2 regions of the Lysobacter sp. HDW10 genome follow, and region 2 is predicted to be linked to the other one. Evidence: predicted binding sites of a transcription regulator. Region 2 holds the regulator's gene; the other holds the start of a gene.
The links. The regulator sigma-54, encoded in region 2, starts transcription at its own class of promoters, with help from an activator protein. The targets are predictions, from matches to a motif close to TGGCACGNGCNTTGC.

Region 1 (4,214 bases), 470 kb from region 2:
GCTTGTACGTACTCGGGTTCACCATCAACCAGCTGTCCCTATTCGGCATGGTGTTGGCGATCGGGATCGTGGTGGATGACGCCATTGTTGTGATTGAAAACGTCGAACGCTTGATGACGGAAGAGGGCTTGTCGCCCTACGAAGCCACCAAGAAGGCGATGGAACAAATCACCGGCGCTGTGATTGCAATCACCTTGGTGCTCGCTGCAGTGTTTATTCCCAGCGCGCTGCAAACGGGTAGTGCGGGTGCGGTGTACAAGCAATTCGCGCTCACGATTGCCATCGCCATGTTCTTCTCGGCGTTCTTGGCATTGGGCTTCACGCCTGCTTTGTGTGCCAGCTTGTTGAAACCCACTGCGCACCACGAAAGCCGCAATCCGATTTTCCGCGGCTTCAACAAGGTCTACGACAAAGTGCAAACCACTTATGTCGGTCACATTGGCAGTGCGATTCGCCACACACCGCGTTGGATGGTGGTGTTCCTGGCTTTGGCGATCGTCGGCGGCTTCCTCTTCACCAAGATGAAAGGCAGCTTCTTGCCGGAAGAAGATCAAGGCTATGCCATGGTCATGGTGCAGTTACCCGCGGGTGCCACCTTGCGTCGTACTGACGCTGTGTTCGATGAAGTCCGTAAGAATCTGGAAAAGATGCCTGAGCTTGAAAGCCTCATGCAGGTATCGGGTTTCAGCTTCATGGGTCAAGGCGAAAACGTCGGCATGGGCTTCATCAAGCTCAAAGATTGGAGTGAGCGCGATGCCACGGCCACTGAATTTATTGCCAAGGCCAATGGCGCCATGTTTGGTATTCGCGATGCGCAAGTCTTCGTGATGAATTTGCCGACGGTCAGTGGTCTGGGCCAGTTCGGTGGTTTCGATATGTACTTGCAAGATCGAAGCGGCGCCGGACGCGAGGCCCTCGGCCAAGCACTCGGCACGTTGATGGGCAAAGCGAGTCAGGACAAATCCTTGATGGCCGTGCGTCCCAACTTGTTGGCAGATGCGCCGCAGTTGAAGCTCAATGTGGATCGCGTTCAAGCGCAAGCAATGGGACTGTCGGTGGGCGATATCTATTCGGCAATCCAATTGATGTTGGCGCCGGTGTACGTCAATGACTTCGTGCAAGGCGGCCGCGTGAAGCGCGTCACCATGCAGGCGGAAGGCGCGTATCGCACGGGTGCGGAATCCTTGTCGCACTTCTATTCGCCGTCCAAGACGCAAGATGCCTCCGGCGTGTCGGAAATGATTCCGCTCACCAATGTGGTGTCTTCGAAGTGGCAAATTGCGCCACCCGCATTGCAGCGTTACAACGGCTTTGCGGCGATCGAAGTGGTGGGCCAACAGGCCGCAGGCTATAGCTCAGGCGATGCCATGGACTCCATGGAACGCATCGTCGAGAAAGATCTGCCGCAAGGCTTCGGTTACGACTGGGCAGGTCAGAGCTATCAAGAAATTCTGTCGGGCAATCAAACGACGATGTTGATGGTGCTGTCGATCGTCGTGGTCTTCCTGTGCTTGGCCGCGTTGTATGAAAGCTGGTCTGTGCCGATTGCCGTGCTGCTTGTTGTGCCGATCGGCATTATGGGTGCGGTCATTTTCTCGATGTTGCGCGGCTTGCCAAACGACATCTACTTCAAGATCGGCTTGATCACGGTGATGGGCTTGGCGGCGAAGAACGCCATCTTGATTGTCGAGTTCGCGATCTTCGCGCGCCAAGACGGCAAGCCCTTGGGTGCGGCCGTTTTGGAAGCCGCGCGACTTCGCTTGCGGCCAATCTTGATGACCTCGCTCGCGTTTATCGCAGGTGTCTTCCCGCTTGCCATTTCTTCAGGTGCCGGCGCGAACGCGCGTCACGCGATCGGTACCGGCGTGATTGGCGGCATGGTGTTTGCGACCGTGCTCGGCCTGTTGTTCATTCCTGTGTTCTACGTCGCCGTGCGTTGGATGCTGGGTGATCGACTCGAAGACGAGATCGCAAAACCGGCAACGCAAAAGGTGCCGTCACCATGACAGACGTAATCCCTTCAGGATTGAAGTTGCGACAGTTCTCGGACGATTTGGCCCAGGACTTCCATGACATCAATGCGGAATGGATCACGTCGATGTTCAAGCTCGAAGACACCGATCGGGATGTTTTGGAAAATCCGCGCGCCCGCATCATCGATGCGGGCGGCGACATCCTCTTTGCAGAGATGGACGGCATGGGCATCGTCGGCGCATGTGCACTGCAGCGGACCGGCGAACACAGCATCGAGCTCACCAAGATGGGCGTGCGTGCGTCGGTGCGTGGTCTCAAAGCGGGTGAGTTCTTGCTGTCGCACGTCATTGCCCGTGCGTTGGAGCTGGGTGCCGACCCGCTGTACCTGCTCACCAACCGAAAGTGTGCGGCGGCGATTCATTTGTATGAAAAGCTGGGATTCACCCACGACGCAGAGATCGGCAAACGCTTTGGCACGCGCTACGAACGCTGCGATGTCGCGATGCGATACGCGGCGCCAAAGGCATCCGTCGGCTGAAACCAAAGCGCGCTAGATTTGCACCAACTAAGTGCAATGTCAGTCCTAGATGGTGCAATCTTGCCGGCGCAATCGCGTAATTGATCATTGAATCAATGACTTAGGCTTGAAGAATAGTTGGCACGCGGATTGCTTTAAACAAAGCATCCTTCCGCCAGAGCCGACCATGTCCATCGAAAATGTCCTGAAACTCGTCAAAGACCACGCCATCGAATTCGTTGATCTGCGTTTCGCGGACATGCGTGGCGTGCAGCACCACGTCACCTTCCCAGCCAACATCATCGACGAAAGCCTGTTCGAAGACGGCCGCATGTTTGACGGCAGCTCGATCACCGGTTGGCGCGGCATCCAAAATTCCGACATGGTCTTGTTGCCGGACGCATCGACCGCGGTGATCGACCCGTTCACGATGCACCCGACGTTGATTTTGACCTGCGACATTCTTGACCCCGCAACCATGCAGGCCTACTCGCGCGATCCGCGCGGTGTCGCGCGTCGTGCGGAAGCCTACTTGAAGGCAAGCGGCATCGCAGACCAAGCGTTCTTCGGCCCGGAGCCGGAATTCTTCATTTTCGATTCCGTACGATTCGCCAACGAGATGGGTCACACCTTCTTCCAAGTGGATTCCGAAGAAGCGCATTGGAACTCAGGCCGCGACTACGACGGTCGCAACCACGGCTACCGTCCGATGGTGAAGGGCGGCTATTTCCCGGTCGCACCGCTCGATTCTTTGCACGACATCCGCGCTGAAATGTGCAAAACCTTGACCGATGCCGGCATCGAAGTCGAAGTGCATCACCACGAAGTCGCAAACGCCGGCCAATGCGAAATCGGCACGCGCTTCGATACCTTGGTGAAGAAGTCAGACGATTTGTTGACGATGAAATACATCATCAAGCAAGTCGCACATCGCGAAGGCAAGACCGTGACCTTCATGCCGAAGCCCATCGTCGGCGACAACGGCAGCGGCATGCACGTGCATATGTCTTTGGCCAAAGGCGGTCAAAACTTGTTCTCGGGTGACGGCTACGGCGGTCTGTCACAAATGGCCTTGTGGTACATCGGCGGCATCTTCAAACACGCGCGCGCCATCAATGCATTCACCAACAGCACCACCAACTCGTACAAGCGTTTGGTGCCGGGCTATGAAGCACCGGTCATGTTGGCCTACTCGGCTTCGAACCGCTCCGCTTCCTGTCGTATTCCGCACGTCGCGAATCCGAAAGCACGTCGCATCGAAATTCGTTTCCCGGATCCGATGAACTCCGGCTACCTCATCTTTGCCGCCTTGATGATGGCGGGTCTCGACGGCATCAAGAACCAAATCGATCCGGGTAGCCCGAGTGACAAAGATTTGTACGACTTGCCCCCGGAAGAAGAAAAGAACATTCCGACCGTGTGTCATTCACTCGACCAAGCCTTGGAAGCGCTGGATAAAGATCGCGACTTCCTCAAAGCCGGCGGTGTGTTTACCGACGATTTCATCGATGCCTATATCGGTATGAAGCACAAGGAAGTCACAGCGTTTCGCGCTGCGACGCACCCGCTCGAGTATCAGATGTACTACACGATCTGATCCTGTTTCGAATGGACAGACCCCCGCGCACTGCGGGGGTCTTTCGTTATGCTTGTTTGATGAAGAAAAAAGACCCGAGCGTGTTTCGCGCACGCATGACAAGCCGCTGGAAAGTCGGCCTCTTTT
Region 2 (4,214 bases):
GTCTGGGCGAAATCCAAATCGGTGTTTCGGATTCATTTGCCGCTTCAATCAAGTCTTCGGGACAGTCTTGATTCTTGCTAATACAAATGCCGAGCGGTCGTGCCTCGAAAATACGTTGAATGATGCGCCAGCGTTCGCGCGACTCCAAAGTGTCGAGCCACTGCAATTCTTCCGCCCCCAGAATCTGCACTTTGTTCGGATAAATAATATTGAGATAGCCGCAATGCGAGGGACGTCGTGCATTGGTGTTGATCGCTTCAACGGATCGCGTGCTGCCGTCCTTGCCGGCCACCCAGCGCCAATCGAGCCGTTCAAGCAAACCATCAAACAGATCTTGCGCAGACGCCCCGGGAATCATTCGACGAATCCTTGAGAAGAAGTGAGGGCTGCGTACAAAAGTCCCTTGGTATTCGCCGCGCGCAAGGCATCACGAAAACCATCGCGCGCGAATTTCTCGGCGACTTTGGCCAGCAATTGCAAATGCCCTTGTTGTCCGGTCTTCGGCACTAAGACCGCCAAGACCAAATCCACAGGCTCACCTGAGAAATCGACAGGGTTGACCAGCTTGATAAAGCAGGCGCGTCGCGTTTCCAAGTTGTCCAGACGGCCATGCGGCACAGCGACGCCCTGACCGAGGGCCGTACTGCCCATCGCTTCGCGCGTGCGCAGTGCCTCAAAAACGGCTTCGTAATCCAGACCAGGGGAAGCTAGCAGAAACGCAGCTTCGCGCAGAATGGTTTCACGGTCTTCGGCCTCAGACAGCAGAATGACGCGGTCGAAGTCCAGTAAAGGTGAAGTCATGCACGCTCTCCAAGGCTCGCATGGTGTCGAGCCTTGAAGGATACCAACTTGACCCTAAACGGGTCGAACGATCAGGCGATCGTGTCAGTCCTGGACAAACTGCCGCCGCGGTGATGGTCCACCATCTTTTCTTTGTGTTTCATCAAAATGCGGTCGAGCTTGTCGACCAAAACGTCAATCGCGGCATACATGGTCGGTGCCGTGGCATCCGCGTGTAATACCTTCCCAGCAACCGTGACATGGCCTTCAGCACAGTGATTCGGCCGTTCGATGGAAAGTTGGGTGCGCACATCCAGCGGATGGTCGAAGTGCCTAGCGAGGCGTTCCATTTTTTCCGTGGTGTAGCTACGGAGTGCATCGGTAACTTCGATTTGGTGACCATGGACATCAATACGCATTGTCTTTCCTCCTGTGGTTATGACCGCTTGCAACCCCAGAATGCGCCAAATCAATTGAAAAGTGAATAAAGAAAACGTGAGCGTTTCTTCAATTTACCGTTTACGCCAAGCGCATCCGATCGGAAGACGCAGGTAAACCGATGGCTTCGCGATATTTGGCCACGGTTCGGCGTGCAACGGGCACACCGGTGTCGTTCAGATGTTTCGTCAAAGCCGCGTCCGACAAGGGTTTGCGCGGGTTTTCCTTATCAATGAGCTCGCGAATCATCGTTTGAATGGCAGCGCTGGACGTTTCTCCCGCGTCCGACTCGATGCCGGATGCAAAGAAGCTGCGCATGGCGATGGTGCCACGCGGCGTCCGGATGTATTTGCGCGCGATGGCGCGAGACACGGTGGATTCATGCAAATCGAGCTTTTGCGCGATGGCGCGCAGGGTGAGGGGGCGCAAGGCCATCTCGCCGAACTCCAGAAAGGCGGACTGTTCGCGCGCCAAACAGCGGGTGACGCTCAATAAGGTTTCGCCGCGCGCTTCGATGCCACGCAGAATCCAGCGTGCCTCTTGCAGGTGCTCACGCATGTAGCCGGCATCTTCGCGCGATGCTTGGGCCATCATTCGGACATAGGCTTGGTGAATACCCACCCGCGGTACCGAATGCCCCGTGAGTGCCGATCGCCAAACGCCTTGCTCGCGCCAGATAACGGCATCCGGGACGACATAGGTGTCTGCTTCAAGCGGCGTAATCGCGCTGCCGGGTTTGGGGTCCAAGGTTCTGAGCAATTCCAACACCGCTTGCGCGGTGGTCTCATCGCAGGCCAAGGTTTTTGCGATGCCTGCCAATCCGATTTTGGGCAGCCGTTCCAGGCAGTTGTTACACAAGGTGCGTGCGTGCGCGATGAGGGTCGCGTCGCCATCAAGCAAATCAAGCTGTCGTGACAAACATTCAGACAAAGACCGAGCACCGGAGCCGACCGGGTCGAACACTTGAATTTGCTGCAACACCGACTCAATTTCGGCATCGTCGACCGCGTACTGACCTTCAAGCACATCACGAATGCCGTCGAACGATTCGCGTAAATAGCCGTCGTCATCAATACCGTCGATCAGTGCCTCGCCGATGGCTTGTGCACGCAGAGACAACTGGCTCATGCGCAATTGCCACATCAAATGTTCATGCAAGGTTTCTTGCGCAGCAATGCGTTCGCCACGTTGGCTGTCGTCGTCATCGTCATCATCGGTTTGACCACTGCCGGAGCCGCCGCTGTGTTCCCACGCAATATCTTTATTGCTTGCCCAATCGGAAATGGAATCGAGCGGTTGGTCGGGGGATTCTACCGGCACATCGGAGGTGGTTTGAATGGTTTCACCGACGGCTGCGTTTTGATCGGCATCCGGCAGGGATTCGGATTCTTCGATCCAATCCAACAGCGGGTTTTCTTCCAAAACGCGCGCAATTTCCGCATCGAGTTCGAGCGCTGACATTTGCAACAGATGCAAGGACTGACGCAGCTGGGGCGTGAGCGCCAGTTGTTGCGATTGTTTCGCTTGCAGTTGTTGCTTCAAAGAACCTCCGGTACGTATGACGGACCGGTTGGCACAGTGCTACAGCTTGAAGCCTTCGCCGAGATAGACACGGCGTACATCAGCATCAGCCAGCAATTCGTCAGGTGTTCCCTGCGCCAAGACGGCCCCCTCGTTGAGAATATACGCTCTTTCGCAGATACCCAAGGTTTCACGGACGTTGTGATCGGTGATCAGCACGCCGATGCCACGGTCTTTCAAGTGACGCACGATGCGTTGAATTTCGGTGACCGAGATAGGGTCAACGCCGGCGAAAGGCTCATCTAGCAACATTAGGCGCGGTTTTGCGGCGAGGGCGCGCGCGATTTCTACGCGGCGGCGTTCACCGCCCGAGAGACTTGCACCCATTTGTTCTGCAACGTGCGTGACCTGCAGTTCTTCCAGCAATGATTCAAGCTCACGCGCGCGTTCAACGTTATTGAGATCTTTGCGCAACTCAAGCACGAGCTTGATGTTGTCGCGTACCGAGAGCTTGCGAAAAACGGACGGCTCTTGCGGGAGGTAGCCCACGCCCAACGTAGCGCGCGTGTACATCGCTTTGGAGGTGATGTCTTCGCCATCCAACACAATGCGACCGGCATCGGCTTGTACCAAGCCAACGATCATGTAGAAACATGTGGTTTTGCCGGCACCGTTCGGGCCAAGCAGACCCACCACTTCTCCGGGATTTAATGTCAAGCCAAAGTTTTTGACGACTTCGCGCGACTTGTATTGCTTGCGTAAACCTTCTGCAACCAGCATCGATCAACCCTTGGGCATGATGACCATTTTGACGCGGGTGCCATCGCCCCCACTGTTCACTTGGCCAGTCTTCGTGTTGTAGACGATGCGTGCACCAGACATGGAGCCGCGCGGTTGTGTCACGGTCACATTGCCCGTCAAGGTAATGACTTCGTTGATGAAATCGTAGTCGGCATTGGCTGACTTGCTGGACATCGGCGTGCCGTCATCCAATTCTTGATTCACGGTCACGCCGCCTGACAACTGGCCACGCTGAGGGCGGCCATCGGCTTGCGTGATGACGGCGCGGCCCGCGTTTACCTTGAGCGTGCCTTGCGTGATGATCACGTTGCCCGACAGGGTGCAGACCATTTTTGCGCCCAGGGTGCATTCCTGGGTCGAGGCTTCGATATTCATCGGCGCCTTGCGATCACTGGAACGCGCCTGTGCGGCGCCGGCAAAGCAGGCGGCCATCGCGAGGGCACTCAACACGTGCTTACTGAGAGACATTGGGGTCATATTGGGCTCGGACTTCCGATTTCAGAGTGACGCGATCTTGGTCCATTTGGGCCTCGAATCCTCGACCGCGAAGTATAACGCCGGGCTGGGTTACCGCGACCTCGACATCACTCACGGCACGGTTTTGCTGCGGGAAAACATTCATTTTCTCGCTGCGCATCACGGCTTTGGATTGACCATCGGGTGAATACAGGCGA

Region 1: the regulator sigma-54 is predicted to act here: its motif matches at 2,631-2,645, upstream of glnA (type I glutamate--ammonia ligase).

The regions. Positions count from the first base shown of each region.
Region 1 covers NZ_CP049864.1:654,465-658,678, reverse strand. Annotated here, with positions in the region: gene G7069_RS03310 (multidrug efflux RND transporter permease subunit) at 1-2,006, shown strand, start outside; gene G7069_RS03305 (GNAT family N-acetyltransferase) at 2,003-2,512, shown strand; gene glnA (type I glutamate--ammonia ligase) at 2,679-4,088, shown strand; gene G7069_RS03295 (DUF4442 domain-containing protein) at 4,148-4,214, shown strand, end outside.
Region 2 covers NZ_CP049864.1:188,641-192,854, reverse strand. Annotated here, with positions in the region: gene hprK (HPr(Ser) kinase/phosphatase) at 1-358, opposite strand, end outside; gene G7069_RS00945 (PTS sugar transporter subunit IIA) at 355-801, opposite strand; gene raiA (ribosome-associated translation inhibitor RaiA) at 873-1,199, opposite strand; gene G7069_RS00935 (RNA polymerase factor sigma-54) at 1,300-2,760, opposite strand; gene lptB (LPS export ABC transporter ATP-binding protein) at 2,800-3,519, opposite strand; gene lptA (lipopolysaccharide transport periplasmic protein LptA) at 3,523-4,008, opposite strand; gene lptC (LPS export ABC transporter periplasmic protein LptC) at 3,995-4,214, opposite strand, start outside.